DNA from 4 places in the Rouxiella chamberiensis genome. Region 2 is predicted to be linked to each of the others. Evidence: predicted binding sites of a transcription regulator. Region 2 holds the regulator's gene; each other region holds the start of a gene.

Region 1 (7,710 bases), 390 kb from region 2:
CCCAGCATTCGCGCCATGTGCGGCGCCATCAGTCCGATAAAACTCATCGGCCCGACGGTAAGCGTCGCGACGGCGGTCATCACGGCGGCCAGCGCCAGCAGCGTGATTCGACTGGAGGTTAACGCCATCCCAATCGAGCGCCCCGTCACGCTGCCAAGCGGCAGGATGCCTATCCAGCGGCGGCAGAACGGCACCAACGCCAGCAAGACGACAGCAATAATGCCGCTGCGCCATGCCTGAGCGGCTGTCACCGAATAGGTAGAACCTGAAATCCACGACAGCAGATCGCCCATCCGCGGATCGCCGCTGGCAAGAAGCAGCACCAGCACCGTGTTGTAGGCTGTGCTGAGCGCAATGCCCGTCAGCAGCATGCGCTCGGGCGAGAAACTGCGCATTCCCGAAATAAGCATGATGATCAACAGGGTGATTCCGGCACCCAGACTGCCGGCGGGCAGCAGCCACGCAAACGCATCGCCGGGAACCAGAAACAGCATCAGCACCACACCAAATGCGGCACCCGAGCTGATGCCCAGCACTTCGGGGCTTGCCATCGCATTTCCGGTCAGCTTCTGAATGATGACCCCGGCCGAGGCGAGCATCACGCCTGCCGCAAGGGCGGCAAACACGCGCGGCGTACGCCACGGCAACAATCGGGTCAGCTCGTGTCCCATCGACCAGTGCCAGCCTTGCACGTTGCGGCCAAAGCACAGCGCCACGGCCAGTCCGGCCAGCATCAGCACGCCTGCCAGCAGCATCCAGCGGGCAAGATGATGGCGCTCATGGGGCACATGATCACCCTGATTCATCGGCGGGGGTACGGCGCTATGGCGCAGGCGCGGCAGGAGCCAGAGCAGAATCGGCGCGCCTACCAGCGCCGTGGCGGCCCCCGTCGAGACTTCGAACCATACGCCGCTTAGCCACAGGACAATCTGGTCGGTCAGCCACAGCAGCAACGCGCTGATAAGCGGAGCCAAAATCAGACGCGACACCAGACGACGCGCGCCCAGAATCTTCGCCAGCAAGGGGGCAAACAGGCCGATAAACCCGATGATGCCGACCGCATTAACTAGCTGCGCACTCATCAGAATGGCGAGCGCCAACACGATGAACCGCGCGGCGGAAAGCCCCAGTCCGAGATTTTTTGCCACACCGTCGTCGAGACCCAGCAGCGTCATCGGGCGCTGGAGCAAAAATGCCAGCAGCCACACCACCGCAACGCGCGGCAGCAGGAAACTCGCCGTGCTCCAGTCCTGCTGGTTCAGCGAACCGGTACTCCAGATATACAGGCTTTGCAGTTGCTGATAGTTAAACAGCCCAAGCAGGCTGCTGACCGCGCCACAGTAAAGGCCGAGTACCAGTCCCGCAAGGATGAGCGTCACCGGTGACATTCTCTTGCCCCAGGCGACGCCAAAGACCAGCAGACCCACGGTAATCGCGCCCAGCATGGCGGCGAATTGCTGGGTAATTTCTCCGCCCGGCAGGCTCCACAGGGTGGCTATCGTCAGACCCAGCTGCGCTCCGGCGGACACGCCCAGCGTCGAGGGTTCGGCAAGAGGATTGCGCAGTACCTGCTGAAACAGCAGGCCGACCAGCCCGAGTCCGGCACCGGCCAGCAGCGCCACCGCAGAGCGCGGCAGCAGGCTGTAATGAAACAGCATCTGGCGAACATCGTCGCTATCGGGTTGCCACAGCGCTTCGCGCCACAGGGTAAAAGGCAGTTGTCGATGCAGATTGAACAGATTGAGCAGTACGCAGAGAGCCGCGATAAAAACGAGCAGCGTCAGCGTCTGGCTGAGTGAGCGGCGATTCATACAGGCTTCCCGAGCGAGTCCGACAAGATGTGACAAAAGCGCATGGCGCAAAGCGTCGCGCCATAAAACCATACGGCAGGCACAATACTGAGCTGCTTTTCACGTACAAAAGGCAGCGACTGCCACAGGGGCGAGCGGGAAACCTCATCGATAATCGCCCCACTTCCGTGGTCGAAGCACAGTGCACGGGCATGCTTGATAGACGCCAGCCGCTCGATGCCCACGGTAACGCTGCCCCAGTAATTTTTCTCGCCGTCCCAGGCATTGCGCAGACCGACATCGGTCATCACCTCCTGCAACAGACTGCCTTCGCCAAACACCAGCACGTGGCGCTTATCGAGAAATGAAAACAGCAGGATCGGGCGATCGGCCGCCGATTTCACTCTCCGGCGAGTTTGTACAAGGGTGTCGTGATAGGTTTGCAGATGCGCGGCCGCGCGCTGTTGCAGGCCAAGATAGTCCGCCAGCCTGTTGAGTGAACGAATGGCCTGTTGCAGCGGATGCCCGCTGCCGTCGTTGGCGGTCACGGTCAGCACGGGCGCGATGGGCGTCAGCTGACTGGCTTTAGGTCCATAACCCTGTGATATCAATATCAGCGAGGGATTCATCTGCTGCATCAGTTCCATGTTCGGCGAGGTGCGTTGTCCAACCTCAATCACCGACGAAGGCAGCTTCGGCGCTTCGACCCACAGGTTGTAGTTGGGAATGTCGGCGACGCCCCAGGGTGTTACGCCCAGCGCCATCAGCAGCTCGGCGGGCAGCCATTCAAGCGCGATGATGCGCGTTAAATCGATGTTCGGCGCACTGTGCGCAGGCAACGCCGCCACCAGCGGTGCCAGTGCCATCGCCTGCAATACTCGACGACGGGTTAACGTAGTATCAAAAAAATTATTCATCAGGGTCCAATCCGCAAAATTATTGGCATTGCGCCAAGACGGCATGCATCGATGCCGCCTCAGGCAAGGAGTGGATAGCTTATTGGCGCTCCACCGCCGGGATGCGGCACTGTTCCCATCGGGATCCCGTACACCTGCTCCAGCACGTCGCTTCGCATCATCTCTTCGGGGCTGCCCTCGGCAATCATCCTGCCGCCGCGCAGCGCCACGAGGCGATCGCAGTAGCGGGCGGCCATGTTGATGTCATGCAGCACGGCAATCACCGTCAGCCCTTTCTCATGGCTCAGGCGCTGGATAAGCGCCAGCACATCGACCTGATGGGCGATGTCCAGCGCGGAGGTCGGCTCGTCGAGCAGCAGGCAACGGCTGTCCTGCGCGACCATCATTGCCAGCCAGGCGCGCTGGCGTTCGCCGCCGGAGAGGCTGTCTACAAGGCGTTGGGCAAAAGGTTTAAGCCCCACCAGCGCGATAGCCTCCTCGACCTTTTCGCGATCATTTTGTCGAAAACGCCCCAGCGCGCCGTGCCAGGGATAGCGACCGATAGCCACCAGCTCGCTGACCGTCATGCCTTCCGCGGCCGGAAGCTGCTGCGGAAGATAGGCCACCTGGCGGGCAAAAGCTTTGCTGTCCCACTGGTCGACCGGTTTTTCATTGAGCAGCACGTTTCCCGAGGAGGCGGGTTGATGGCGACCCAGCATTTTAAGCAAGGTCGATTTTCCGGAGCCGTTGTGACCAATCAGGCCATACACTTTTCGCTGGGGAAAAGAGAGAGAAAGTGGCGCCAGCAAGGTCCGTCCCGGTACGGTGAAACTGACCTCGTCCAGCCGATAAACGCTGTCGTCGAGCGCCTCTTGCTGTTCTGTTTTCATAATGGCCTATCGTTATGTGACTCGGGCGCATTCGACGATGCGCCCGATGATTTTCTACGTGCAAACCCCGTTAGAAGCGGAAGGTTGCCGTCGCGACTATCTGGCGATCGGTGCCCCAATAGCAGGCGTAATCACGGTAGCAGCTGGCAACGTATTCGCGATCGAACAGGTTGTTGACATTGACACCCACGGAAGAGCCCGGCAGGCCGAAACGTCCCAAATCATATTTCACAGTCGCATCGACAAGGGTGTAGCTCGCCACGTTAAACGGCTGATTGGTATCGGAACCGGTCGTGTACAAGCTTGATGTCGCGCCGACGTAACGCACGCCGGAACCCACCGTCAGACCACTCAGCGCCGACTCGTGGAAGGTGTAATCCGCCCACAGGGACGCCATGTTGCGCGGCACTTCCACCGGACGCTGGCCTTCGTAGTTGGTATCGTGCGTGTATTTCGCATCGGTAAAGGTATACGAAGCGATAACATTAATATTGGCATTTACGGCGGCTTTGGCTTCAAGCTCCACACCGCGTGAACGAATTACCCCGGATTGCACGCTGGCAAAGGTGTTATCAGGGTCAACGGTCAGGTTGTTGTCTTTGGTCAGCTGATAAACCGCGGCTGTCAGGCTGATTGGACGATCTTCAGGAATGTATTTCAGACCGGCTTCGTACTGTTTGCCGATGGAAGGCTTGAACGGCGTACCGCCCGCTGTCGAACCGGAGGTAGGTTCGAAGGACTGGCTGTAGCTGAAGTAAGGAGAAATGCCGTTGTCGAACAGATAGTTAAGACCGCCGCGCCAGGTGAAGCGGTGATCCTTGATTTCGGCCGTTGTGCCCGTGGTACGGGTCAGTGTCGAAGTTTTGGCAATGTCGTAACGACCGCCGGCGGTCAGGATCCAGTGGTTCCACTCGGCCTGATCCTGAAGATAAAGGCCCGTTTGCTCCTGACGATTCAACACGTTATAGAGGAAACCGCCCTGCGCATTGGAGTTGCTGTAGTCCGGGTTGGTCAGGCTCAGATTGCTGGCCGTGCCGTAATCCGCGTCGATGCTGTTGCTCATGCGCATGTAGTCAACGCCCATCAGCAAGGTGTGATCGACGGTCGCCGTCGCGAATTTGGCCTGTGCCTGGGTATCGACGTCAAAGTTATTCAGCTTCTCGGCGGAAACCACCGAAGCACGGGAGATTTGCGCCGGTGCCACATAACCGGTGTCATAAACGCCGGTATATTTGCTGTTGATCTTGGTGTAGCGCAGGTTTTGGCGCACGGTCCAGGTGTCGTCGAACTGATGATCGAAACTGTAGCCGACCATCTTCTGATTACGCGACAGCTTGCTGTTGGCGTCACCGTCGTTGAAGTCGGTAGAGAGTTTGCGGGCATTGCCGTTGGCATCATTGTACGGCACGACTGTGCCCTGACGCGGCAACCAGCCATAGAAGCCCGAATCCGGATCGTCCTGGAAATTGCTCAGGAAGGTAAAGGTCGTCTTGTCGTCAGGACGCCAGCTAAAGGACGGCGCAATCGCGAAACGCTTCTCTTTGGCCAGCACCTGCTGGGTATTCTGGCTATGCGCCACGCCGGTTAACCGGTAGGAATAGACACCTGCATCGTCAATGGCATCGCTGAAATCAAAACCGGTCTGATAAAGGCTGTCGGATCCCATCTTGAACTGCACTTCGTGCAGAGGTTCGGTGGTAGGACGCTTGCTGACCATCGACACCACACCGCCCGGATTACTCTTGCCATACAGGACGGAAGCCGGACCACGCAGCAATTCGACGCGCTCCAGGAAATACGGGTCCATCGACACTTCGGAGTAGTTGTCGCCTTGCAGCTTGATGCCGTCCAGATACTGATTGGTATTGACCGACGTAAAGCCGCGAATGGCGAGCGCATCGTAAGTGCTTGAACTGCCACGGCTGGCGAACACACCCGGCGCGTAGCTCAGCGCTTCTTTCACCGTTGTTGGCTGGCGCATGTCCATTTCTTCACGCGTTACCACAGAGATAGACTGCGGCGTCTTGACGAGTGGAGTGTCGGTTTTTGTTCCGGTGGCGCTGTGTTTGGCGACGATGGTCGGCGCGGGACCCCACGCGGACTCCGGCGCGACGTTGGATGCGCCATCGCCAACAACCGTGATAGTGTCATTTTTTGGCGCACTCGGCGCTGTTTCGGCGGCAACCGCTTGAAAAGTAATGCCAGCCAATGTCGTAGCGATAGTTAATGCGAGTGTAGTCGGGAGCAGTCGAGTTGAGCCGTTTTTCACATACGGCGCGCGCATAGTGGCCATTGTTTTCTCTCTGGAGATATTGGAATAGGAATAGAAACGATAATTATTATTATAACGATCGCACTATATGCTCAACCCTCCGAAAGTTGCAAGAGCATTTACTTTGAACACTTAGACGAAGAAGTCTTGTTAACCCTGTAATCTCTGGGGTCAAAAGGCAGAGAGGCCAGAGTCTGCGCGGCCTGACGAAAGGCGAAAAAAGCGCGATGGGCATCGCGCTTTGTATTTTGTCATCGATATCGCTTAAGACTTAAGGAAAATAGCGCTGTCGGCCTTATTTACTGCCGAACATGTCTTTTATCCATCCTGCGACACCATTACTGTCTTTCTGCTCATCCTGCGGTTGCTGCTGTTGCTGCGGCTGCTGGCCCTGCTGCTGACCCTGTTGCTGCTGCAAAAGCTGCTGCTGTTGCTGTTGCTGTTGCTGCTGATAAGCCGCGGCCTGCGAAGCCTGACACAGCGCGTTGGCATCGTCGGTCCAGACCGGAAGCGTACGCAGCCCGCCGCCGGACAGCAAACCGCCGCCTGAATTACAGATAAAGTTACCGCCGTCATCAACGTTCATCATGCTGACGTCGTCCGGCACCTGAAGGTCCAGCGGCATTGGCGTAATGTTGCCGAGGTATCGGCTGTACAGCGCCAGCGCACCGGTTGAACCCCACAGTTTGGAAGGTCCGTTGTTGTCGCGGCCGACCCAGGTAATCGCCACCTGGTTGCCATCGATACCCGCAAACCAGCTATCGCGCAGTTCGTTCGAGGTCCCGGTTTTCGCCGCCAGATGCAGTTTCGGATACTTCACCGCCAGCGCACGCGAGGTCCCTTCGGACACCACTTGCTGCATCGCGTACAGCGTCAGATAGGCCGCTTCGGACGGCACCACGCGTTCAGCCTGCGGATAGCTCTGATACAGCACGGTGCCGTCATCACCAATCACGGAACGCACCGCCGACAGCGGTGCCTTGTCGCCGCCGCTGGCAATGGTCTGATACTCCTGGGCCACTTCCATCGGCGTCAGGGCAATCGCGCCGAGCAGCATGGACGGCGTCTGGTTCAGCGACGTTTTCGGCACACCCAGATTGATGAGCGTCTTGGTAATGTCATCCAGACCGACCGACATGCCGAGGTTTACCGTCGGCACGTTCATAGAACGCGCCAGCGCATCGACCAGCAGAACCTGTCCACGGAACTGGTTATCGTCGTTGTGCGGCGACCAGGTCTGGCCGTTCGACAGCTTGATGGCCAGCGGCTGGTCGGCCAGCACGGTATTCAGACGGTATTTGTTCGGATCGCTCAACGCGGTCAGATAGGTCGCCGGTTTTGCCAGTGACCCCACCTGACGACGTGCCTGCATGGCGCGGTTGAAGCCGGCAAACTGCGTTTCCGCCCCGCCGACCATCGCCCGCACTTCGCCGGTATAACGGTCGACAATCACCATCGCCGTTTCAATATCTTTAAATCCGCTGCGTTTGCGAAGCTGCGGAATACCCTCTTCCACCGCTTTTTCCGCGCCGTCCTGCGCAATCGGATCCAGCGTGGTAAAGATCTTCACGCCGGACATCTGGGCAATTTTGTCACCCAGTTTCTGCTGCAATTCCTGACGCACCATCTGCATAAACGCAGGCTGAGGCGAAATCACGCCGCCTTTAGGCTGCACGCCAAGAGGACGCGCCGAGAGCATGTCGTACAGCTCTTTGTCGATAACGCCCTGTTCCTGGAGCAAACGCAGCACCAGATTGCGGCGTTGCAGCGCAAGCGTCGGGTTGCGCCAAGGGTTGTACAGAGACGCCCCTTTGACCATGCCGACCAGCAGCGCCTGCTGATCGAGGCTCAGCTCGTCAACC
Region 2 (7,710 bases):
TCGTTGCCCACGCCACCCATAAACAGGTTAATTTTGCCGTAAGACTTAATTTTCGCTTCGTATTGACGACATTCTTCATCGACGTCTGCGGCATTGCCGTTCAGAAGGTTGATATTTTCTTTTTGATATCAACATGATCGAAAAAGTTACGGTACATGAAGGTGTGGTAGCTCTCGGGATGTTCCTGCGGCAAGCCCACATATTCGTCCATGTTGAAGGTTACCACGTTTTCGAAGCTGACTTGGCCTGCTTTATGCATAGCTACCAGATGTTTATAGGCTTCCAGCGGTGTACCGCCGGTAGGCAGACCCAGAACGAAAGGGCGCTCGGCTGTAGGATTGAAAGCGTTGATGCGTTGAACAATATGACGCGCCGCCCATTTACCGACTTCAACGGAAGTATTCAGGGGGATAAGTCTCATTACACACCTCTTGATTTTTAGTAAACGAATATACTGTATTTATTCTGCGCCAACGGCGTCAGACAAGGAATTTTGCTCGCGGCGATGGACGCTTTGACTTTACAGCCGGACCATTAACGTCGATGATCGGCAGCAGACCGCCTAGATTTTTTTAATGATAAAATAAGTTTTGGGTGATGACTAGCATTATGGCTTGTTAAGGCGCTTTTTTGGTGATAATAATCACAAATCAAGGGGTTTTAATTTGCGATACGAATTAATTTTTTTACACTGCGCAGTATGATTAAACGAAGCAGAGTTCGTACAGTTTCTACAACAGGCAGCAACACATTCTAATTAAACTGTTTTGGTGATTCGTCTTAGGGCGAATAGGGGGAAAAGTTGAGTATACTTAGCTACTTGCAGAAGATTGGCCGCGCCTTAATGGTGCCGGTTGCCACACTACCCGCAGCGGCAATATTGATGGGCGTGGGGTATTGGATAGATCCGGTGGGCTGGGGCGGCGATAACGCGCTGGCGGCCCTGTTTATCAAGTCAGGGTCGGCCATTATTGAAAATATGGCGGTACTGTTCGCGATTGGTGTCGCGTACGGCATGTCCAAAGACAAAGATGGCGCAGCCGCGCTGACCGGTTTCGTGGGCTTCCTGGTGCTGACCACGCTCTGTTCGCCGGCCGCCGTTTCAATGATCCAGAAAATCCCGCTGGCCGATGTGCCTGCGGCCTTTGGCAAAATCAATAACCAGTTTGTCGGTATTCTTGTCGGTATCATTTCTGCAGAGCTGTATAACCGCTTTAGCCACGTCGAACTGCCGAAGGCGCTCTCCTTCTTCAGCGGCCGTCGACTGGTGCCTATTCTGACCTCTTTCGTGATGATAGCCGTGGCCTTCGTCATGATGTATATCTGGCCGCTTATCTTCAACGGTCTGGTCAACTTTGGTGAACATATTCAACAGCTTGGCTCGGTCGGCGCGGGCATTTATGCCTTCTTCAACCGTCTGCTTATCCCGGTCGGCCTGCACCACGCGCTCAACTCCGTGTTCTGGTTTGACGTGGCGGGCATCAACGATATTCCAAACTTCCTGGGCGGTCAGGAATCCATCGCGTCGGGCAAGGGCATCGTCGGTATCACCGGCCGTTATCAGGCAGGCTTCTTCCCGATCATGATGTTTGGTCTTCCGGGAGCGGCGCTTGCCATCTATCACTGCGCGCGTCCGGAAAACCGCGCCAAGGTAGGCGGCATCATGCTGGCGGCGGCCTTTGCCTCCTTCTTTACCGGCATCACAGAACCGCTGGAATTCTCCTTTATGTTCGTCGCGCCGGTGCTGTATGTCATTCACGCGCTGCTGACCGGTGTGTCGGTCTTTATTGCGGCAAGCATGCACTGGATTGCCGGTTTCGGCTTCAGCGCAGGGCTGGTGGATATGGTGCTGTCCTCGCGTAACCCGCTCGCGACGCATTGGTACATGCTTATCCCGCAGGGTATCGTGTTCTTTGCTCTCTACTATGTGGTGTTCCGTTTCACCATCAAGAAATTCAATCTGCTGACGCCGGGTCGCGAGCTTGCGGTTGCCGGTGACGAATCGGACGGTTACGACGTCAACATCGAGCGCACGGGCGGCAGCAAGGCCGATGAAACCGCCGCGCTGGCTCGCCAGTATATCGGCGCGATTGGCGGTTCGGACAACCTGACAGGCATCGATGCCTGCATCACCCGTCTACGCCTCAACGTTAAAGACGCATCGCTTGTCAATGATTCGCTGGCCAAACGTCTGGGCGCTTCCGGCGTTATCCGCCTCAACAAGCAAAGTGTGCAGGTCATTGTCGGCACCCGTGCCGAAATCATTGCCGGTGCGATGCGCAATGTGCTGACCGGCGGCGCTGTTGCCGCGAGCTCCATGCCTGCCACCTCCGCACCTGCTGCCGACGTCAAGGTACAGGCCGTGCCCAATACGCCGAAGGCGGTTCTGGAAACTCTGATTTCACCTGTTACCGGCGACATTGTGGCGCTGGATCAAGTGCCTGACGAAGCCTTTGCCAGCGGTGCGGTCGGCGAAGGGCTGGCTATCCGTCCGACGGGCAAGACCGTGGTTTCGCCTGCAAACGGCGTGATTGTGAAAATCTTCAACACCAACCATGCGTTCTGCCTCGAAACCGACGCCGGTGCCGAAGTCGTCGTGCACATCGGTCTGGATACGGTGGCATTAAACGGTCAGGGCTTTACCCGTCTGGTCGAAGAGGGCACCACGGTGCGAGCAGGCGAACCCGTGCTCGAGCTGGATCTGGATTATCTCAACGCCAATGCGCGTTCGATGATAAGCCCGGTGGTGATAAGCAATATGGAAGACTTCTCGGGGCTTGCGCTGCTGGCCGGCGAGAAGGTGGTGGCGGGTGAAACGGCGTTGCTGGAAATCAAGGCCAAATAAACCGCGAAGCTTAAGAAAGTCTGACGGGAAGGGTGCAAACTCTTCCCGTTTTTCATTATAAAATTCAATTTTGGCACTTAAGGGTTGTTTCGGAGCGAAGCTTGTATGAACATATGCGGTTAGTCTTTCGAGCTTTCGTTCGCGTAGAGGAATTGAACAATGAGTGAGGCTGAAGCCCGCCCAACAAATTTTATCCGTCAGATTATCGATGAAGATCTGTCATCGGGAAAACACGCGTCTGTCGTGACCCGCTTTCCGCCTGAGCCAAATGGTTATCTGCACATTGGCCACGCAAAATCGATCTGCCTGAACTTTGGCATCGCACAAGACTACCAGGGTCAATGCAACCTGCGCTTTGACGACACTAACCCGGTAAAAGAAGACATCGAGTTCGTCGAGTCCATCAAGAAAGACGTGCAGTGGCTTGGCTTCGAGTGGAGCGGCGAGGTGCATTACTCCTCCGACTACTTCGACCAGCTGCACCACTACGCGGTAGAACTTATTCAGAAAGGCCTGGCCTACGTCGACGAACTGTCGCCGGATCAGATCCGCGAATACCGCGGCAACCTGACCGCGCCGGGTAAAAACAGCCCGTACCGCGACCGCACGGTCGAAGAGAACCTCGCGCTGTTCGAGAAAATGCGCAACGGTGAATTCGCCGAGGGCACGGCGTGCCTGCGCGCGAAAATCGACATGGCGTCGCCATTCTTCGTCATGCGCGATCCTGTGCTGTATCGCATCAAGTTTGCCGATCACCACCAGACCGGCACCAAGTGGTGCATCTACCCGATGTACGATTTCACCCACTGCATTTCCGATGCGCTGGAAGGAATTACCCACTCGCTGTGTACGCTGGAGTTCCAGGACAACCGTCGTCTGTATGACTGGGTGCTGGATAACATCACTATTCCATGTCATCCACGTCAGTACGAGTTCTCTCGTCTGAATCTCGAGTATGCCATCATGTCCAAGCGCAAGCTGAACCTGCTGGTGACCGAGAAGATTGTGGAAGGGTGGGACGACCCGCGCATGCCAACGGTTTCAGGCCTGCGCCGCCGGGGTTACACGGCAGCCTCCATTCGCGAATTCTGCCGTCGTATCGGCGTGACCAAGCAGGACAACAATGTCGAGATGGCCGCGCTGGAATCCTGCATCCGTGACGATCTCAACGAGAACGCGCCGCGTGCAATGGCGGTTATCAATCCGGTTAAAGTGATCATCGAAAACTTTAGCGGCGATGCCGTGCAGTACGTTTCCATGCCTAACCATCCGAGCAAGCCGGAGATGGGATCGCGTGACGTGCCGTTCACCGCTGAAATCTTTATCGATCAGGCCGATTTCCGCGAAGAAGCCAACAAGCAGTACAAACGTCTGGTGCTGGGCAAGGAAGTTCGCCTGCGCAACGCGTATGTCATCAAGGCCGAGCGTATCGAGAAAGATGCCGAAGGCAATGTGACGACCATCTTCTGCAGCTACGATGTCGAGACGCTTTCCAGGGATCCAGCCGATGGCCGCAAGGTAAAAGGCGTGATCCACTGGGTTTCCGCAACTGAAGGCAAGCCTGCCGAGTTCCGCCTGTATGATCGTCTTTTCAGCGTGGCAAACCCGGCACAGGCAGATGATTTCCTGACCACCATCAACCCTGAATCGCTGGTGATTGCCAACGGCTATGTCGAGCCAAGTCTGGCGGATGCAGAGGCGGGTGTCAGCAAGCAGTTCGAGCGCGAAGGCTATTTCTGCGCCGACAGCACGTATTCCCGTGCCGATCATCTGGTGTTTAACCGCACCGTAGGTCTGCGCGACAACTGGGAAAGCAAGCCGGTCGTGTAAAACGTCCACGTCTGGCGTCAAGAATGCAGCCCGAGGGCTGCATTTTTTTGGCTATTCCGGGCGGGGCGCAGGATGCAAGGCAAAAAAACCGCTTTTCAGCGGTCATTTTTTTACAGGCAGGTTCTTTTCCTTCAAAACCCGTCTGGTGCAGGGTATTAGCCTTTACCGTGCAGCGTTTCATCTTCCAGGCAGTTGCCGTCTTCGCAATGACCATAGAGATACAGGCTGTGGTTGGTTAATTTAATACCGTGACGTTTTGCAATTTCACGCTGGCGCGCTTCGATGTACTCGTCGCGGAATTCGATAACGCGGCCGCAATCGAGGCAAATCAGGTGATCATGGTGATGCTGCTGGGTCAGTTCAAACACTGACTTGCCGCCTTCAAAGTTGTGGCGGGTAACAATGCCGGCGTCGTCAAACTGGTTAAGAACACGGTAAACCGTGGCCAGACCAATTTCTTCGCCCATATCGATAAGTTCTTTGTACAAATCTTCCGCACTGACGTGATGACCTGCCGGGGCTTGCAACACTTCCAGGATTTTCAGGCGTGGAAGCGTGACTTTTAAGCCGGCTTTCTTCAGTGCGGTGTTGTTGTCAGTCATGCGGATTTAGTCCTGTCACTATGCTAATCACGTTAATGAAAACGGTGGGCTGTTTACAACCATCATTCTAATCCAAAGGTTTTAAGCAGACCCGAAGGTTTGTAGCAAGACCAGAGGTTTTAAACCCAATTTGGGTAGAATGATAAAAACAGATACTCTAAGTGTACCTTGATCGGGCTGAAATTTACAATTTTGAAGCCGTTAAATTGTTAATTTCAGTGATAGTTTGGCCCTTTCACGAATAACCTCAACGTTTCAGGGCCTTAGCCTTTGTGTGGGATTAACCGATAATCTCTGCAAGGCTTAATTCTTCGGAAATCTGCTTCACCCAGGCATCGACGCGTTCGTTGGTCAGCTCGGGTTGACGGTCTTCATCGATAGCCAGACCGATGAAATGCGTGTCATCCGCCATGCCTTTGGACGCTTCATAACCGTAACCTTCGGTAGACCAGTGGCCTACGATTACTGCGCCGCGAGGTTCGATGATGTCACGCACGGTACCCATCGCATCACAGAAATATTCCGCGTAGTCTTCCTGGTCGCCACAGCCGAACACCGCAACCAGTTTGCCTTCGAAATCTATCTCTTCCAAAGTCGGGAAAAAGTCGTCCCAGTCACACTGTGCTTCACCGTAGTACCAGGTTGGGATGCCGAGCAGCAGGATATCGTATTTTTCCAAATCTTCCTTGCTGCTTTTGGCGATGTCCTGAATGTCGGCCACCTCTTTACCCAACTGCTTCTGGATCATTTTTGCGATGTTTTCGGTGTTTCCGGTGTCGGAACCAAAGAAGATACCTACAACTGCCATAAGCTTATCTAACCTCTTGTTCTTTAATGGACTCAATGAGTCTGTTTGTTCGTCCGCGGCGTGCGAGTCAATTTAGGCAGGATGATAGCAAACTCGGCGAGCCGAGAACATATTCTCGACGTATCCTGACTAGGCGGTCAGCGCTTCTGCAGCATAGTTCACTCTCGGCAAACGTGCCTGCGCGCGCTGATTGATGACGCCCGGAATTAATGACGCACAGTTTATCGGGCAAATCGGCCGAGCGTTATCGCCTTTGTGTGTTCTGTAAGGGGTTTTGTTAAATAGAATGGCACTTGGCAAGGCAGAGGACAGACAAACGTCGAGCGAAGGCTAAGAGAGACAGCAACGGCGGGTAACCGGGAAAGTTACCCGCCCGAATCAGTCGTGCGAAGACGAGCTTTGCTGATTGTTCAGATGAGACAGCAGCATCTGTTCAATCAGCTCGCTACGGCTGATATTTTGCTGTTCCGCCAGCTTGTTGAGCGCATCGACGGCTTCGGCATTGATTTTCAACTCGACGCGACGTAAACCGTTGTTTTTGTCACGGCGAAGCTGATTACGCTTGTTAATCCGAAGCTGTTCATCGCGAGATAGCGGATTTGTTTTTGGACGTCCCGGACGGCGATCGTCTGCGAACAGATCGAGCGTCGTGCGATCCAGTTGTTCTTTTGCCATAGGTAGCGGTACAACTAGGGAAGTTACATCGAAAAGCGGCGCAAGGCCCTTTCAGATGAGATGGTTACACATTTCGGGTTAACAAACCCTAACCCAATTTACCTCAGACGCCCGAGAAAAAACGCCTCGGCGCAGGGGCAAAATTACAGCGCGCAATCATACCCTAGCGTATATCCCTCCACAACGCCTAACTACCTTGAATATTAGCTAAGTTATTAGGATTCGCCCTTTTTTGCACAGTCGCGGGGGCATTATCGGTAAATCAGGTCGCAAGAGGGCGCTCAGGCGTCTATGAAGCGGTGAATGGCGCGCAGAACCGCCTCGGGCTTTTCGGCATGCACCCAGTGTCCGCTGCCTGCCACTACATAGGCGCGTGCCAGCGGGAACTGCCGCGCAATGGCCTCGCGATGGCTGTCGTTCACGTAATCGGACAATCCGCCGCGAATAAACAGCGCCGGATGCGGCCACGGCGAGACGTCCTGCCAGCCAATGATATGCGCATATTGTTCATGCAGTGCAGCCACGTTGAACCGCCATTCGCCCTGCTGGAAGGATTTCAAAAGAAACTGGATAACGCCGTCTTCCCCGATGAACTGCTGCATGCACCGGGTTGCCCCTGCGCGGTCCGTGATACCGGCTTCGGTAACGGCATTCAGCGCGGCGAAAATGTCATCATGGCGGCGCACGCCATAACTCACCGGCGCCATGTCTATCGCCACCAGTCTGGCGACACGGTTCCGGCGCGACGGCGGTCAGCGCCATTGCCGCCTTGGCTCCCATCGAGTGCCCGATGACCAGCGCCTTGTCGATACCGGCGTCGTCGAGCGTTTCGCGCAGGTCTTCGGCCATCGCCTGATAGGTCATGACCGGCGAGCGCGGAGAAAGCCCGTGATTTCGCAAATCCACCTGAAGCACACTATGCTGTTGTTTCAGGTCACGCGCCAAAATGC
Region 3 (7,710 bases), 1.4 Mb from region 2:
ATCAGGATTACCGCCGTCAGCAGCCCCAGCCAGCCACCAATCATTGCGCCGCGCGTGGTCAGTTTCGCCCAGTACATTGAAAGCAGGATGATGGGGAAGTTACAGCTGGCCGCTATCGAGAAAGCGAGTCCCACCATAAAGGCAATATTCTGCTTTTCGAACAGAATGCCCAGCGCGATCGCGACAATTCCCAGCACGATAACCGTAATCTTCGACACGCGCAGTTCGGCTCTTTCCGTTGCCTTGCCATCTTTTACTACGCTGGCGTACAGGTCATGGGAAACGGCTGACGCACCCGCCAATGTCAAACCGGCAACAACAGCCAGAATCGTGGCGAAGGCTACCGCAGAGATAAAGCCCAGGAAGAAACTCCCCCCGACGGCGTTGGCCAAATGTACCGCCGCCATGTTATTGCCGCCAAGCAGCGCACCTGCCGCATCCTTGAAATCAGGATTGGAACTCACCAGCACGATAGCGCCAAAGCCGATAATAAAGGTCAGAATATAGAAATAGCCGATAAAACCGGTGGCATAAAACACACTCTTACGCGCTTCTTTCGCATCGTTGACCGTAAAGAAACGCATCAGGATGTGCGGCAGGCCCGCGGTACCAAACATCAGCGCGAGACCCAGTGAAAGTGCCGATACGGGGTCGGAGACGAGTCCCCCCGGGCTCATTATCGCAATGCCTTTCGGATGTACCGCCACCGCCTGCGTAAACAGCGTATTGAAGTTGAAACCAACGGATTTCATTACCATCAGCGCCATAAAGCTCGCCCCTGCCAGAAGCAGTACCGCCTTGATAATCTGCACCCAGGTAGTCGCCAGCATTCCGCCGAACCAGCACATACATCACCATCAAAATGCCGACCAGAATGACCGCCACCAGATAGTTGAGCCCAAACAGCAGCTGGATAAGCTTACCCGCCCCCACCATCTGCGCAATCAGGTAAAGCGCGACCACTACCAGCGAGCCACAGGCCGACAGGGTGCGAATCGGTTTCTGCTTAAGGCGATAGGAGGCGACGTCGGCAAAAGTATATTTGCCCAGATTACGCAGGCGCTCGGCGATGAGAAACAAAATGATCGGCCAGCCAATCAGAAAGCCTATCGAGTAGATCAGGCCGTCATAACCGGAGGTATACACCAATGCCGAAATGCCGAGGAAAGACGCCGCAGACATGAAATCCCCGGCAATCGCCAGGCCGTTTTGCAGGCCCGTTATCTGTCCGCCCGCCGTATAGTAATCCTGCCGGGAACGTGTGCGTTTAGAAGCCCAATAGGTGATATACAGCGTTGCGCCGACAAACAGCACGAACATGATGATGGCTTCGATATTCAGCGGTTGTTTCCTGACTGCGCCTGCAATTCCTTCCGCAGCCCAGCCGGAGAAACTAAGCGCCAGCAGCGCCAGAACACCCAGACGACGGGCGTTCATGGTTGCACCTCGCGCACGATATCGGCCGTCAGGTGGTCAAATTCGCCATTGGCGCGCACTACATAAATACCGGTCATGACAAAGGAGATGACGATGAGGCCGACGCCTACCGGGATGCCCCGCGTGATGGTCGCGCCCTCGTAAAGCGGCGTCCCCAGCCACTGGGGCTCGAAGGCAATCAGAAAGATAAATCCGACGTACAGTACCAACGTGATAATGGAAAGCAGCCAGGCGAACCGGCTGCGTTTATACACCAACTCTTTAAAGCGCGGATTACTTTCAACCTTTTGATAAATGAGATCATTCATCGACACGACTCCTATGAGGCATTGATTGAGTTCACCGCGCCAGGGCGGTGAAAATTATGACGACGCTTTCATTGATTGTTTTTCTTCCAACAGCTTGTCGACCACGCCAGGATCGGCGAGGGTAGAGGTATCGCCGAAGTTGCTGGTATCACCCGCAGCGATTTTGCGCAGAATACGGCGCATGATTTTTCCGGAACGCGTTTTTGGCAGCGAATCCGTCCAGTGCAGGATATCCGGCGTTGCGATGGGGCCTATCTCTTTGCGCACCCAGTTGCGCACTTCGGTATAGAGTTCCGGCGTAGGTTCTTCGCCGTGATTCAGCGTGACGTAGGCATAAATCGCCTGTCCCTTGATGCTGTGCGGGAAGCCCACAACCGCCGCTTCGGCGATTTTTGGATGCGACACCAGCGCCGATTCAATTTCGGCGGTGCCCAGACGGTGGCCCGAGATATTGAGCACGTCATCGACACGGCCCGTTATCCAGTAATAACCGTCTTCGTCACGACGCGCGCCGTCACCGCTGAAGTACATATTCTTGAAGGTCGAGAAATAGGTCTGCTCGAAGCGCTCATGGTCGCCGTAAAGCGTACGCGCCTGACCCGGCCAGGAGTCGATGATAACCAGATTGCCCTCTGTCGCGCCTTCCTGCGGATTGCCCTCGTTATCGACCAGCGCTGGCTGCACGCCGAAGAAGGGACGCGTTGCAGAGCCGGCTTTCAATTCGGTCGCGCCCGGCAGCGGGGTTATCATGAAACCGCCGGTTTCCGTCTGCCACCAGGTATCGACGATAGGGCATTGGCTGTTGCCAATCGTCTTGTAGTACCACTCCCAGGCTTCTGGATTGATAGGTTCGCCCACTGTGCCCATGATACGCAGCGAACTGCGGCTGGTGCCTTCAATCGCCTTGTCGCCTTCGGCCATCAGCGCCCGGATAGCGGTCGGAGCGGTATAGAGGATATTGACCTGATGCTTGTCGATAACCTGCGACATGCGGTTGGTGGTCGGATGGTTCGGCACACCCTCGAACATCAGGGTGACGGCACCGACGGCCAGCGGTCCGTACAGCAGATAGCTGTGCCCTGTCACCCAGCCCACGTCGGCGGTACACCAGTACACATCTCCGGCATGATAATCAAAGGTGTATTTGAAGGTCAGCGCCGCATAGACCAGATAACCGCCGGTAGTATGCAGCACGCCTTTGGGTTTGCCGGTCGACCCCGAGGTATAGAGAATGAACAGCGGATCTTCGGCCTTCATTTCGGTCGGCGGGCAATCCCCGGAGGCGTTGGCCGTAACCTCGTGCCACCATAGATCGCGTCCTTCTTTCCACTCGCCTTTTTTACCGGTGCGTTGATAGACAATCACATGGCTTACCGTCACGACGGCCGGATTTTTCAGCGCATCATCGACGTTCTGCTTCAATGGAATGGTTCGCCCGGCGCGCAGCCCTTCGTCGGCGGTTATCACCAGCTTGGCATTGGAATCGATAATTCGGCCCGCCACCGCTTCCGGCGAGAAACCGGCGAAAATCACCGAATGCACTGCGCCGATGCGTGCGCAGGCCAGCATGGCAACCGCCGCTTCCGGCACCATCGGCATATAGATTGCGACCACGTCGCCTTTGCCAATGCCTTTATCTTTCAAAACGTTGGCGAATTTGCAGACATCTTCATGCAGCTGTTTATAGGTTACGAACTTGTTCTCCGCCTTGGGATCGTCGCCTTCCCAGATGATAGCGACCTGATCGCCGCGCTCGGCGAGATGACGATCAAGACAGTTGGCCGCCAGATTCAGGGTGCCGTCTTCAAACCAGCGAATGTCGATATTGCCCGGTGCAAAAGAGGTGTTTTTCACTTTGGTGAAAGGTTTGATCCAGTCGATCACTTTGGCCTGTTCGCCCCAGAATGCGTCCGGATCTTCCACAGACAATTGATAATATTGCTCATATTTCTCAGGCGTAATCAGGGCGTGTTCCGCAATGGAGGCAGGAACAGGGTGCTTGTGAGATTGGCTCATCATTGTTCTCCTTATGAATGTGTTAATACTATGTCAATCAAAAGTTAATTGTAGTTTGCGTAAGGGCTTTGTTTGGGTTTTGGGTGGCAGATCACGCAATGCCTTTGCGACACAAGCAGTTAGTTTTATGGGATTAAATAAGGGGCGAGAATCGCGACCTTTTCACGATCGAAATCGATCGCTATTTTTCCGCCCAACGGCAGGGTCAGCATCGGATGCGTATGACAACAGTCGAAACCGTCGACGATGGGCAGCCGCTTGTCGTTCATCACCTCAAGCAGCACGTCAACCGGACGACGTCCACTGTTGGCATCATTGAACAGCTCGTGTTTTCCAAGCAGGACAGCCGACACCCTGTCGAACACGCCGTTGATTTTCAGCATCGAAAAGGCGCGTTCGACGGTGGCAATATCTTTGAGACTGTCCTCGATAAACAGAATGTCTCCGTGCCGAATAGCAGGCATATAAGGGCTGCCCCAAATACCCGACAACGTATTCAGATTGCCGCCGATGACCCGGCCCGTCACACGCCCCGAGCCGAGAAACCGGCAATCGTTGGGGTAGAGCGTTTTCGGGCGTTCCGGCGTGCGCGTGTCCCAGTTGAGCTTTTCATCACTCCAGACATCCGGAAGAGGATAGGTATAGGGCAGGGTGGGCGAGCCGGTCAGCAGGTCGGAAAACGCGTTCCAGGTCACATCGACCAGCGGCGGAAATTCGCCGAACGAGGCGACCAGTGCGGGGCCATAAAAAGTAATGAGGCCGGTTTTGGCATAAATGCCGAGCAGCAGCGCGGTAGTATCCGAATAGCCGATGATAATCTTGGGGTCGGCGCGAATGGCGTCATAATCGAGATAGGGCAGCAGCGCATTGCTGTTCATGCCGCCAATCGTCGACATCACGCAGCGCACCTGCGGATCCCGCAATAGCTGATTCAACTCTTCGGCCCTTTCCGCAATCGTTCCTGCGCGATAGAAATCCGCCTTGCCGGTTAGATTGCCCGCCTTCAGAGAGAAGCCCTTGTCTTGCAGAAAACGCTGGGCACGCGCGAAACGGTGGGGCGCCGTCACCGTCACAGGGGAAGAGGAGGAGAAAAAACCCAGGGTATCGCCGGGCTTAAGTGACTGAGCCAGCAAAGGTTGAGAGGTAAAATCCATCGTGTTCTCCAAAGACGCAAAAGAGGTTTCTACCCTCGCTTATTCATTGAATTTTCTCAATCAAAATGTAGAGGAAGCAAAGTCGGCCCGTCACCCGGCGCCCTCCTATTGCAAATGCAAATAATTATCAATACTATTCTTTATATCCTTAAGAAAGGTTCAGGACGCTATTTTTAAGCCCTCGGTACGTTCTGAATGTTTTTGTCGCCACATGAAGAGTAAGTGTTTTGAAATCAGATTGTCTGCATACACCGTCTACCTCGGCAAGCCATACGCTGCTCAACAGCAAGCACGCAGGAAGCAACGGCTGGTGGCTGGAAGTGGCCCGACGTGGAACGCCATGGATTGAGCGTTCAGGTGAAGGGCTTTGCAACGTCACCTTCTTCTGGCGCGATCCGCAGGGGAGCGAATATACCTCTCCCTACAAACGGGTCTGGGTCAATATCAACTGCCTGACGGACCATCATCAGTCTTCTCCGCCGCAAAGCCTGCAGCGATTGAACGGAACCGATGTCTGGTATTGGCAGATTACGCTGAAGTCCGACTGGCGTGGCAGCTACAGCTTTATTCCGAGCGTCGACGAGCGTGCCTTTACCGCCGAAACCGACGGAGATTTTGACCGCATGTTCGCGGTGCGCAGCTGGTGGCGCACGCTGTTTGCCAGTGCGACTCACGACCTGCTGAATCCGCATCGTTCATGGGCAGGCGCGAAGGGCCACGCGCTCTCCGGCATTCATCTGCCTGATGCGCCGCCTCAGCCTGCATGGCAGGAGTTCGACAGTTACGCCACCTCGAACGGGCGTTGCATTCCCGCAGCACCGGCGAATATTCAACGCTATCAATGGAACAGTCCGCGTCTTGGCAACACGCGCAATGTGTGGATCTACAGCACCGGCGAAGGTGCCCATCCGGCTTCACGTCCGCTGGCCGTTCTGCTCGACGGGCAGTTCTGGTCTCAGAAGATGCCCATCTGGGAACCTCTGATGCAGCAGACGGCGCAGGGAAAATTGCCCGCTGCCGTCTATGTGCTGATTGAGGTGATAGACAGCCAGCAGCGCGGCAGGGAACTGACCTGCAATCCTGATTTCTGGCAGGCGGTGCAGGAAGAGTTGCTGCCCGACATTGCACGGCGTGCGCCGCACACGCAAGATCCCGCCAAAACCGTGGTGGCAGGCCAGAGCTTCGGCGGCCTGTCGTCGCTGTATGCCGGACTCAACTGGCCACAGCGTTTTGGCTGCGTGCTGGCGCAATCCGGCTCCTTCTGGTGGCCGCGCCGCGACATGCTGCAAGGCGATGCTGTGCCGGAAGATGCCTGCTGGCTGCCCAAACAGGTCGCGCAGGGATTGGGTAAAAACAGCCCCCTGAAAATCTTTATGGAAGCGGGACGCCACGAAGGGCTGATCCATAAGGTCAACGACAGTCTGGTCAATATTTTCAGGCATACCGATCACCAGGTGCATTACCGCGTGGTCGAAGGCGGGCACGACGCATTGTGCTGGCGTGGCGGATTGCTCGACGGGCTGGAAGCGCTGTGGGCCGACGATTTCGTCAGCCATCAGCCTCCGCTCTCATTTACTTTGGATACGATTACAGCAGGAGCGCATCGTGGAAAAGCTTAATCCTTTTGATGACGAACAACAGCCCACTCTGGTGGTGCAAAACGGCCAGCAGCAATACAGCCTGTGGCCCGATTTCAGCGCGATCCCGGCAGGCTGGCAGCCGGTATTCGGGCCGACAGCGCGTGCCGAGTGCATAACCTGGCTCGAGAGCCATTGGCCCACTCTGCAGCCGGCTTCGTAGGGTATCGCGCCAGCAACGCGACAAAGACCGTGCCGAAGGAGTCGGCCAGAGATTAATCATCAGGAGTATTCAGGGTGCAAGACGTGACTTCAACATTACCGCTTTCCAACATTCAGCCCGTTCAGCGTGACGCCATGCCGCTGGTGGCCGCACAGCCTGGGATCTGGGTAGCAGACCAACTCTCTCCCCACGACAACGCCTATGCTGTGGCGCACTATATTGAATTGACCGGCCAGCTTGACCGCGATCGCATGATTGATGCCATCTCGCAGGGGCTGGCCGAAGCCGATACGCTGCGCATGCGTTTCGAGGAGCAGGACGGCGTGCCGATGCAGTGGGTTGACACCGCCGCTGCCCTGCCCGAAATCGAGTGGGTCGATCTCTACGATCGCGCGTTATCCAATCCCGCGCTGGCCGGTCGGCCGGTGGAAGATCAGCAGGCTGCCGCACTGGCCTTGATGCAGCAGGATCTCAACGGGCAACTGCGTGTCGCCGACGGCCTGCCGCTGTTCCGCCACGTCCTTATCCGCGTGGCGCAAGACCGCTGGTTCTGGTATCAGCGCTATCACCACGTTATTGTCGATGCCTTCAGCTTTACCGCCATCGCGCGCCGTATCGCGCACCTTTATACCGCCCTCTGCCAGCAGCAACCGCCCGAGCCGACTCCTTTTGTTCCTTTCAGGGACGTCGTGGAGGAGTATCAACACTATGAACACTCTTCCGTGTGTCAGCGCGACAAACAGTTCTGGCTGGAGAAGGCGCGTCAACTGCCGCCCGCTGCAAGCCTTAGCCCGCAGCCGCTGGCCGGACAAGTGCCGTCGACGCACATCTTCCGTCTTTCCCAGGCCTGCTCGCCGCAGCAATTTGCCCAACTGACAGCCGCCGGGGAGCCGCACAAGTTGACGCCATCCGATATGGCGCTGGCGCTGGTATCGCTGTGGGTTTCACGCCTGAGCGGTCAAACGGACTTCGGTGCCGGTTTTATCTTTATGCGC
Region 4 (7,710 bases), 1.9 Mb from region 2:
CTGAGTCAAACGTGCTCACTGAAAAATGATAATAAGCAGACCCTTTGTCGGCGATATTAGGACCGAGAGGCGCCATGTTAGGGCGGGCGTAACTGTTTGCGGCAAAGCAGAGCGTTAAAATGAGGGCAACAACAGGCCTTGCGAGATGTCGGTTTTTCCAGCGCGATAATACACGGCTCATATAAAATTTCTCAATTAATTCAATCGGATAAATAATCTATTTTTATGCGGCTTCAATAACGATAACGCGTGACGGTGAGTTCTTTCTGTTTATTGACCAAACCCGCCTCGCTGTCGACAAGGCGGGTTTTCGGTGGCGGAATGCGCTATCAGAAGTGCATGCCCAGCTCCATATAGAACGTGCGACCCGACTCATTGTAGGTTCGCGCGCCCGCGCCATAGGCAAAGGTTGGCGAAGTGCCTGAAGTCAGAGCGTTACCCTCGCGGAAGTGACGTTTATCCAGAATATTATCGACACCCGCCGTGACGTCGATATCCTTGTTTACGCTGTAAACCGCGCTCATGCCAAATAGGGCGTAAGGGGAGACTTGCCAGGTTTCCGTGTCAGACGTGTCGCCGCCCTGAGAGTTATACTTCTGTGGTTTTTGCCTGCCATACCACGTCATCGTGCCCTCTACCGCCAGATTGCTGGTGGCCTGCCAGTCGAGGGTCGAGTTGATGGTAAATTTCGGAATAATGGTCAGGTAATCGCCGGTGGTATCGTTCTTGTTGTCGATGATGTAAGTAAAGTTGTTGTTCATCGTGACCGTTTCGCTGATCGGGAAGTTTAATGTCCCTTCCAGCCCCTGCACTATCGATTTTGGCACGTTTGCCCATTTGTAGACGTCAGAAGTGCCGTTGTCATATTCTGGGGAGTAACCTGCTTCAATCTTGTTGTGGTAATCATTGCGATACCATGTCAGACCCGCCTGAACGCCGTCATGATGGAACTCGATGCCAATCTCTTTATTGACGCTCGTCTCTGCTTTTAAATCCTTGTTGCCTTGCAAATAACAGCTTACAGAGCTGGCGTAACAGCCGTTGCCGCTGCTGTATAACAGGTAGTTAGGGTTGGTTTGATAGAGATTTGGAGCTTTCCATGCTCGGGCGATGCCCATTTTCAGCGTGAAATTATCACCCAGATCCTGCGACAGATTCAGTGAAGGACTCACGTTGCCGCCGGTGTAAGTCTGGTGGTTAAAACGAATTCCTGGAGTCAGACGTGTCGAGTCGGTGAGATCGATATTGTCCTCGGTGTAAATACCGTAGATATCCGCCGAACTGTAGTTGCTGCGATTCGTGCTGGATACACCCTCTACCGTCGAGGTCGTCGTCACGGTGTTGGAGGTCGGGTCAGCCATCGTTTGATGGTTCATTTCCGCGCCGAAGGTTACCGTCTGAGGAACCCCCAGTTCGAACGGAATATTCACTTCGGAATGCAAGTTGGTATCGTTCAGCGTGATGGTCGAGAAACCCGGATTAGTGGTGCTGAACAGTCCCTCCAGTCCGCCTGACAGGCCCTCATTCAGACGGGTATTACGCGTTTTTTCAAACTGGATATAGTTATTGGTGGTGATGCCGTTGTCCCAGGCGCCGGTATATTTCAGCGACAGCGACTGACGATAGATAATGTTGGTTTCTTTACCGTAGTTGGCTTTCACCAGCGTGCTGCTGTTGGTATTCTGGGTGTCGCCGGCGTACAGATTCCCCTGACGGCTAAATCCGGCAGAGAGCTCCAGCGCCTGCATGCGCGCGAAGTCCCAACGCAGTACCCCATTGATATTCTTGTTGATAACCCCTTCGCGACCCGCCGGGATCTGGCCGGCATATTTACCGGTACGTTCCGCCGCGCGCCCGGCATTGATGTTTTGACCATCGGCCTGAGTCTTGCTCCAGTTGCCGTAGAGGCGCATGGTCAGATTGTCGGTCAGCGCACCGCTCAGGCTGGCGTTGTAGCGTTTAGTCGCGCCTTCCTCTTTGTGTTCCGGTACGTTGTAGTAGGTATTGAAATTACCGTGCCACGCAGGTTCCGCCTGTTTGGTGATGATGTTTACCACGCCACCCATAGCGCCGTTGCCGTACAGCGCTGCCGCCGGGCCGCGGATCACCTCGATGCGGTCGATCATTTCAGGCGGCACCCAGTTGCTGTCACCACGGGTGTCACGGTCACCTCGCCAGCCATACCGCACCGAGTTTTTACTGCTCACCGGCATGCCGTCCACCAGAATCAGGGTATTCTCCGGCCCCATGCCGCGAATATCTATCTGGCGATTGTTACCACGCTGACCGCTGCTGGAGTTACCCGTGAGATTGACTCCCGGCATGGTACGAATGATTTCTGAAACGTCGCGCTGGATAGGGTGCTTTTTTATCGCTTCACTGTCGATGATTGACACGCCCGGCGCTTGCAGCGTCTGCTCTCGGGCGGTAACTACCATCGTATCTTCATGACTGCTCTTATCGTCGGCAACCACGGGTTTTTGCTTTTGTTCACTGGTCCTGGAAACATCTCCCTGTTTCTGCTGATCGTTCACATTTGTTTGCGGCTGTACCTGAGTTGTTCCGGCGCTAATATCGTCTGCCTGCGCCAAAGGTACGACCAGAATTCCCGCAATGAGCGAACTCAAAAGCGAATAGTTAAAGGTAACTTTCCTCATAATAGCCAACACCTACCCTGTGTTAAAAACAATGCAAATAAGAAGCAGAATTATAATGAGAATGATTATTGATTACAATTAGGAGTTTTCTTACACAAAGACACTGAAATTTAAGGGGTTTATTTAGCGGTGTTTTAAGTGCAGGGGGATAATTGAGGAGGTTTAGGCAGACGTGTTTTTCATGCCGGAACTCTTTTTCTTATAGTGCTCAGTATGATTGGTTTTGCAGTTCTATTTTTCATTTATTAACGGGCATCGGTCGTAAGGGAACCTTGCGAGTATTCTGGCGGGAGCGTTGAAAGCATCATTTTGACGGCCATCGCCGATATTGCATGGATACTTTACAACATCTTGATGCGATATTTGAGATATCAAAGAAGCGAGCCGCCTGTATTGACTAAAAGGTAAAGACCGTGGGAATCAGAGATTTTAAAAGGTTTGTCAGAAGGCTTGAGGCTACGGATTTTAGTATCGTTCAGAGACATTTGGAGGTCACTCCATAATCGAACCGAAATGACCCCAAATCTGACCACCCATCTTTCCCGATACGAAATGATAACTAACAATGCATCGGGAAGCGTTTTTAAAGCTGTAGCAGGCGCAACCCGCTAAAAGCAAAAAGCCCGCGTCAGTTGCCTGATGCGGGCTTTTCTAAATTTGGCTCCTCTGACTGGACTCGAACCAGTGACATACGGATTAACAGTCCGCCGTTCTACCGACTGAACTACAGAGGAATCGTTTGAACGGGGCGAATAATAACGACTGCCGCGGTGCATGTCAAAGAACAACTGCAAAAATATGCTCGACTGCTGCTAGTTTGCTCAAGTTGTTGAGATTTGAGCCGAATCGCCCGCTTAAAGCCAGGTTGCCGAGCAGCTTTCACCCTTTTATTCCTCTATGCCCGAAACGTCGTTGCACCCATTCCCTTTCAATCAGGATAATGCCTTGCAGGCGCGGGTTATTCTCTCGCACGCTTCGTCAAGACGGGCATCGTCTATGGCGTAGGCGATACGCAGATACGGTGAGGCACCAAAGGCGGAGCCTTGCAGCGTAGCGACATGCGCGGCGTCCAGCAGGTACTCGGCAAAATCGACATCGCTTGCAATCTTCTGCCCCGTCGGCGTTGTTTTACCGATCATACCCGAACAGTTGGCGAAGACGTAGAAAGCGCCGGGCGGCAGGTCGGCATGCAGTCCTTCTATATTTGCCAGACAATCCATTATTTTCTGGCGGCGGGTGGCGAGTACGGCGCGCCATTCATCAAGGAAAGCGCTGTCCTGCTCGAGCGCCACCACGGTGGCAGCCTGCGAAATCGAGCTTGGATTCGAGGTGCTCTGCGACTGCAAAATCTGCATGGCGGCGATGAGCCAGGCGGGACCGCCTGCATAACCGATGCGCCAGCCTGTCATCGAATAGCCCTTCGAGACGCCATTGACGGTCAGTATTCTATCCTTGAGGCGCGGTTCGACCTGTGCAAGGGTTGCGAAAAGGGCAGGAGGATGACTGATGTGTTCATAGATATCATCGGCCATAATCAATACATGCGGAGCGTTGAGCAGAACCTCGGCCAGAGCCGCCAGTTCCCGGGCGCTGTATATGGCGCCGGTCGGGTTGTTGGGCGAGTTGAGAATCAACCAGCGGGTTTTTTCATTGATGGCGGCGGCGAGATCGGCAGGTTGCAGTTTCCAGCCATTCTCCTCCTGACAAGGCAAGATAACCGGCTCGCCATCGGCCAGCGCAACCATGTCGGGATAGGAGACCCAGTATGGCGCGGGAATAATGACCTCGTCGCCTGTGGAGACGGTCGCCAGAAGCGCGTTGAAGATCAGCTGTTTTGCGCCACTGCCGGCAATCACTTCGTTGGCAAGGTAAGTGAGTTGGTTCTCACGCTGGAATTTGTTGATGATAGCCTTTTTTAACTGGGCGGTACCTGATACGGCGGTGTATTTTGTATCACCTTGTACAATTGCCGCGATGCCCGCTTGCTTAATATGATCGGGTGTGTCGAAATCGAGCTCTCCTTCGCCAAGGTTGATAACATCTACTCCGGCGTCAGACAGCGCACGGACGCGATCGGAAATCACCGCCGTAGGAGAGGGGCGTACGCGTCGCAGGCGTGACGCAGTAAATTCAGCAGACATCTTTTTTACCCTTTTATAAGATTGAAGCAAAATTGTATTTGTTGTATCAAATAAACCAATTTAAATTATCATGGCTCCTTGAAGATTGCTCATGCTTTCTTCAGGTTTCACTGAGGTTTTCCTCAGTTTTTAATCAGGTTTTGTTCATGACTCATGAAAAGACCGGGCAGAGATTTCGTAGAAAATCACTGTAATGCCTTATTTATTAATAAAATTTTAATCCACTAGGTGAAAATTATGACTTTAACATTCGTTGCACATAACACGCCGGAACCTGCGCTGTATGGCGCGATGGCTGCGGTATTGGCCGAACAGCGAGACGCGGAACTGGCGCACCTCGCGGTAGAATGGGACAGGCAAAGCTACGCCGATGCCTGTCAGCATGTCACACCGGAAGGGCATCTGGTCACCAGCGGACTGCTCTGGCATGAACGTCTCGGGGCGATGTCGGCGGGTAAAGTCTGGCAGCTGGACGACCTGCTCAGTCTTCACGGCGGCAAAGACTACATCGTGCCGCTGGCCCCCGTTCAGCTCGCCTCCTTTACGCGGCTGGCGCGAGAGGCAAGAAATTACTCTGTCGATTATCAGCTGATTGAAATCGAACACACGGCACGCGGATTCCAGTTCTCCCGCATGGAAAATACGGAAAATCGCCCCGTGGCCTGGACTCGCGACCGCTTTGGCCGAGTCATTCCGAACACCGGTTCTGGCGGACAGTCCGGTTCGGGTCACCTGCGTATCGCGCTGATAGGCACTTATCAGGACCAGATTGCCAGTTATCCCGCCACGCTCGCGGCGCTCGGTGACGCTATCGATGCGCTGGAACTGGAAGTCGAAATCATCTGCCTGCCGCCTTGTATCTCGCCTCGGGAGTTATCAGGCGTGCTCAAGGATATCGACGGCGTGCTGTTGCCTGGAGGCTCGGACATGCGCAATGTCGCTGGGCAGATTCGTGTGGCGCATCACTGTCTGAATCACGAAATCCCTACACTGGGGCTATGTCTCGGAATGCAGACCATGGCGACGGCGGCTATTCAGCAGATGCTCGGCAGTGCGCAGGCCAATCTCGCCGAAGTTGACCCTCATGCCCAGCTCAAGACCTTTATTCCCCTCACCGATACGCCGCAGCATCCTGTACATCGACTGGGTGATGACGACATGAAACTTGTGTCCGGCACGCAGATGGCTGCGGTAATGGGAGACAAAACCCGTCTGCGCTACAATCACCGTTTTCAGCTCAACCCCTTGTTCAAGGACGAGTTGGCGGCAAACGGGCTGCTTATTTCCGGCACAGACAACAGCGGCACGATAGCCGATGCCATTGAACATACTTCGCATCCTTTCTTTCTTGGCGTACAGGGGCATCCTGAACTGACGTCGACCCCTCAATGGCCCAGCCCCCTGATTGGTGCTTTCCTGCTGGCGGCCAAGGGTAAAGCGTAACGTCTAAAGGAAAAGGCCCCGCTATGTTCGATAGCGAGGCCCGTCTCGTCTTTTCAAAAGGCCGTCTATCGGCCGTGGCGAGACAAATTACTTCATCGTCACACCGCTACGCGGGTCGGCCGCGAGGCGCAGCAATTCGGCTTTGACTTCTTCGATAACCGACCCTTCGAGATCGATTAACGGCGCACGCACGTGCTGACCGTCAAAACCGCGCAGGTTCATGGCGGCCTTGACCAGTTGCGGCTGTCCATGACGACGCGCCAGCGCACGATACGGATACCACAGCTGATGCAGTTCACGCGCCGTCGCCGCATCGCCTTTTTCAAGCGCACGGTAGGTTGCCAGAATGAGTTCCGGCAAAGCGCCGCTGTTGGTGGTGCTGATACCGTCAAAGCCGCACATCATCGGGCCGAGGAAGGCGAGGTCGGACGCGCAGAACAGACGCAGACGACCGCCGAGGCGGTTGGCAATCTGGTCGATGGCCGTCGGGTTCAGGTCGCCCTGCTTGATGCCGACCACACCTTCGATATCCGCCAGCTGTTCCAGTACTACCGGCGGCAGGGTAATGCCGATGCCCGGCGCGTTGTAGACCAGAATACCGGTGCGTGAAAGGGGAGCCATCTTCTTGAAGAAACTGACGATTTGCCCATCGGTGACTTCGGAAACAAACGGAGGCGTTACCATAGGCAATCCACCCAGTTCGCCTGCAAGCGTGGTCAGTTCACTGACGGCGCGAGCGTCCGAACCGGCGCTGCACAGCATCACCGGCACACGATCGCCGACCACCGCCATCACGTTGCGAAACATCATCGCGCGTTCGTCGGTGGTCATGGCCGGGAATTCGCCATAGGTGCCGCCAATCAAAATACCGTCGTAACCCAGCGCAATCACGCGTTCGATATTGCGTGCCAGCCCGTCAAAATCAAACTCGCCGTCGGCGGTGAAAGGAGTCACGGTAATGTTGAAAATACCGCGCAGACGCGCCTGGCTTTCATAAATGTCTTTCATTCTTCTGTTCCTTGCCTATTCGGTTCTGACTAAAGTAACAACAGCGGGCGATCGATTGAGCCCAACACGCGATAACCGGATTCGGTGACCACAATGGTTTCGCTGACGCCCACGGTAAATTCACCATAGATGCGCAGCGCCGGAGGAATGTGAAACGTCATGCCCGGTTGCAGTTCAGTGGTGATGCCACTGTAAAGGCTGAGGATCGCGCCTTCGCCCCAGTCGGGCGCAAAAGAGACGCCGATGGAATAACCGGTGCGTTTCCTGAAATTATCGGTATAGCCTGCGCGGTCGATTACACGCTGACAGGCGAGGTGCGGGGTTTCGCAGGTTGCCCCCGGACGAATGGCATCGAGCGCGGCCTGAAGCGCTTCCTGACAGACCTTTTCCATCTCGATGGCTTCGGCCGGAGGTTTGCCGAGCCAGGCGGAGCGCATCAATGCGGCGTGATAGCGGTCATG

The links. The regulator Fur, encoded in region 2, represses iron uptake genes when iron is present. The targets are predictions, from matches to a motif close to ATAATAATGAGAACNACTATCAA.
Region 1: fhuA (ferrichrome porin FhuA) is a predicted target of Fur. The motif match lies at 5,900-5,922, and genes of this name have one in related genera.
Region 3: fes (enterochelin esterase) is a predicted target of Fur. The motif match lies at 5,030-5,052, and genes of this name have one in related genera.
Region 4: O1V66_RS03605 (TonB-dependent siderophore receptor) is a predicted target of Fur. The motif match lies at 2,707-2,729, and genes of this name have one in related genera.

The regions. Positions count from the first base shown of each region.
Region 1 covers NZ_CP114058.1:3,032,997-3,040,706, forward strand. The annotation lists gene fhuB (Fe(3+)-hydroxamate ABC transporter permease FhuB) at 1-1,811, opposite strand, end outside; gene fhuD (Fe(3+)-hydroxamate ABC transporter substrate-binding protein FhuD) at 1,808-2,707, opposite strand; gene fhuC (Fe3+-hydroxamate ABC transporter ATP-binding protein FhuC) at 2,767-3,576, opposite strand; gene fhuA (ferrichrome porin FhuA) at 3,647-5,869, opposite strand; partial or broken gene mrcB (bifunctional glycosyl transferase/transpeptidase) at 6,144-7,710, opposite strand, start outside.
Region 2 covers NZ_CP114058.1:2,644,185-2,651,894, reverse strand. The annotation lists partial or broken gene nagB (glucosamine-6-phosphate deaminase) at 1-421, opposite strand, end outside; gene nagE (N-acetylglucosamine-specific PTS transporter subunit IIBC) at 803-2,845, shown strand; gene glnS (glutamine--tRNA ligase) at 3,005-4,675, shown strand; gene fur (ferric iron uptake transcriptional regulator) at 4,831-5,277, opposite strand; gene fldA (flavodoxin FldA) at 5,558-6,085, opposite strand; gene ybfE (LexA regulated protein) at 6,464-6,760, opposite strand; partial or broken gene ybfF (esterase) at 7,042-7,710, opposite strand, start outside.
Region 3 covers NZ_CP114058.1:4,091,910-4,099,619, forward strand. The annotation lists partial or broken gene actP (cation/acetate symporter ActP) at 1-1,437, opposite strand, end outside; gene O1V66_RS19150 (DUF485 domain-containing protein) at 1,434-1,745, opposite strand; gene acs (acetate--CoA ligase) at 1,800-3,761, opposite strand; gene O1V66_RS19160 (S66 family peptidase) at 3,887-4,915, opposite strand; gene fes (enterochelin esterase) at 5,143-6,534, shown strand; gene O1V66_RS19170 (MbtH family protein) at 6,521-6,715, shown strand; partial or broken gene O1V66_RS19175 (amino acid adenylation domain-containing protein) at 6,850-7,710, shown strand, end outside.
Region 4 covers NZ_CP114058.1:750,480-758,189, forward strand. The annotation lists gene O1V66_RS03605 (TonB-dependent siderophore receptor) at 330-2,657, opposite strand; partial or broken gene O1V66_RS03610 (Arm DNA-binding domain-containing protein) at 3,032-3,142, opposite strand; tRNA gene O1V66_RS03615 (tRNA-Asn) at 3,316-3,391, opposite strand; gene O1V66_RS03620 (aminotransferase class I/II-fold pyridoxal phosphate-dependent enzyme) at 3,590-4,798, opposite strand; gene O1V66_RS03625 (glutamine amidotransferase-related protein) at 5,036-6,241, shown strand; gene O1V66_RS03630 (dihydrodipicolinate synthase family protein) at 6,329-7,249, opposite strand; gene O1V66_RS03635 (M24 family metallopeptidase) at 7,279-7,710, opposite strand, start outside.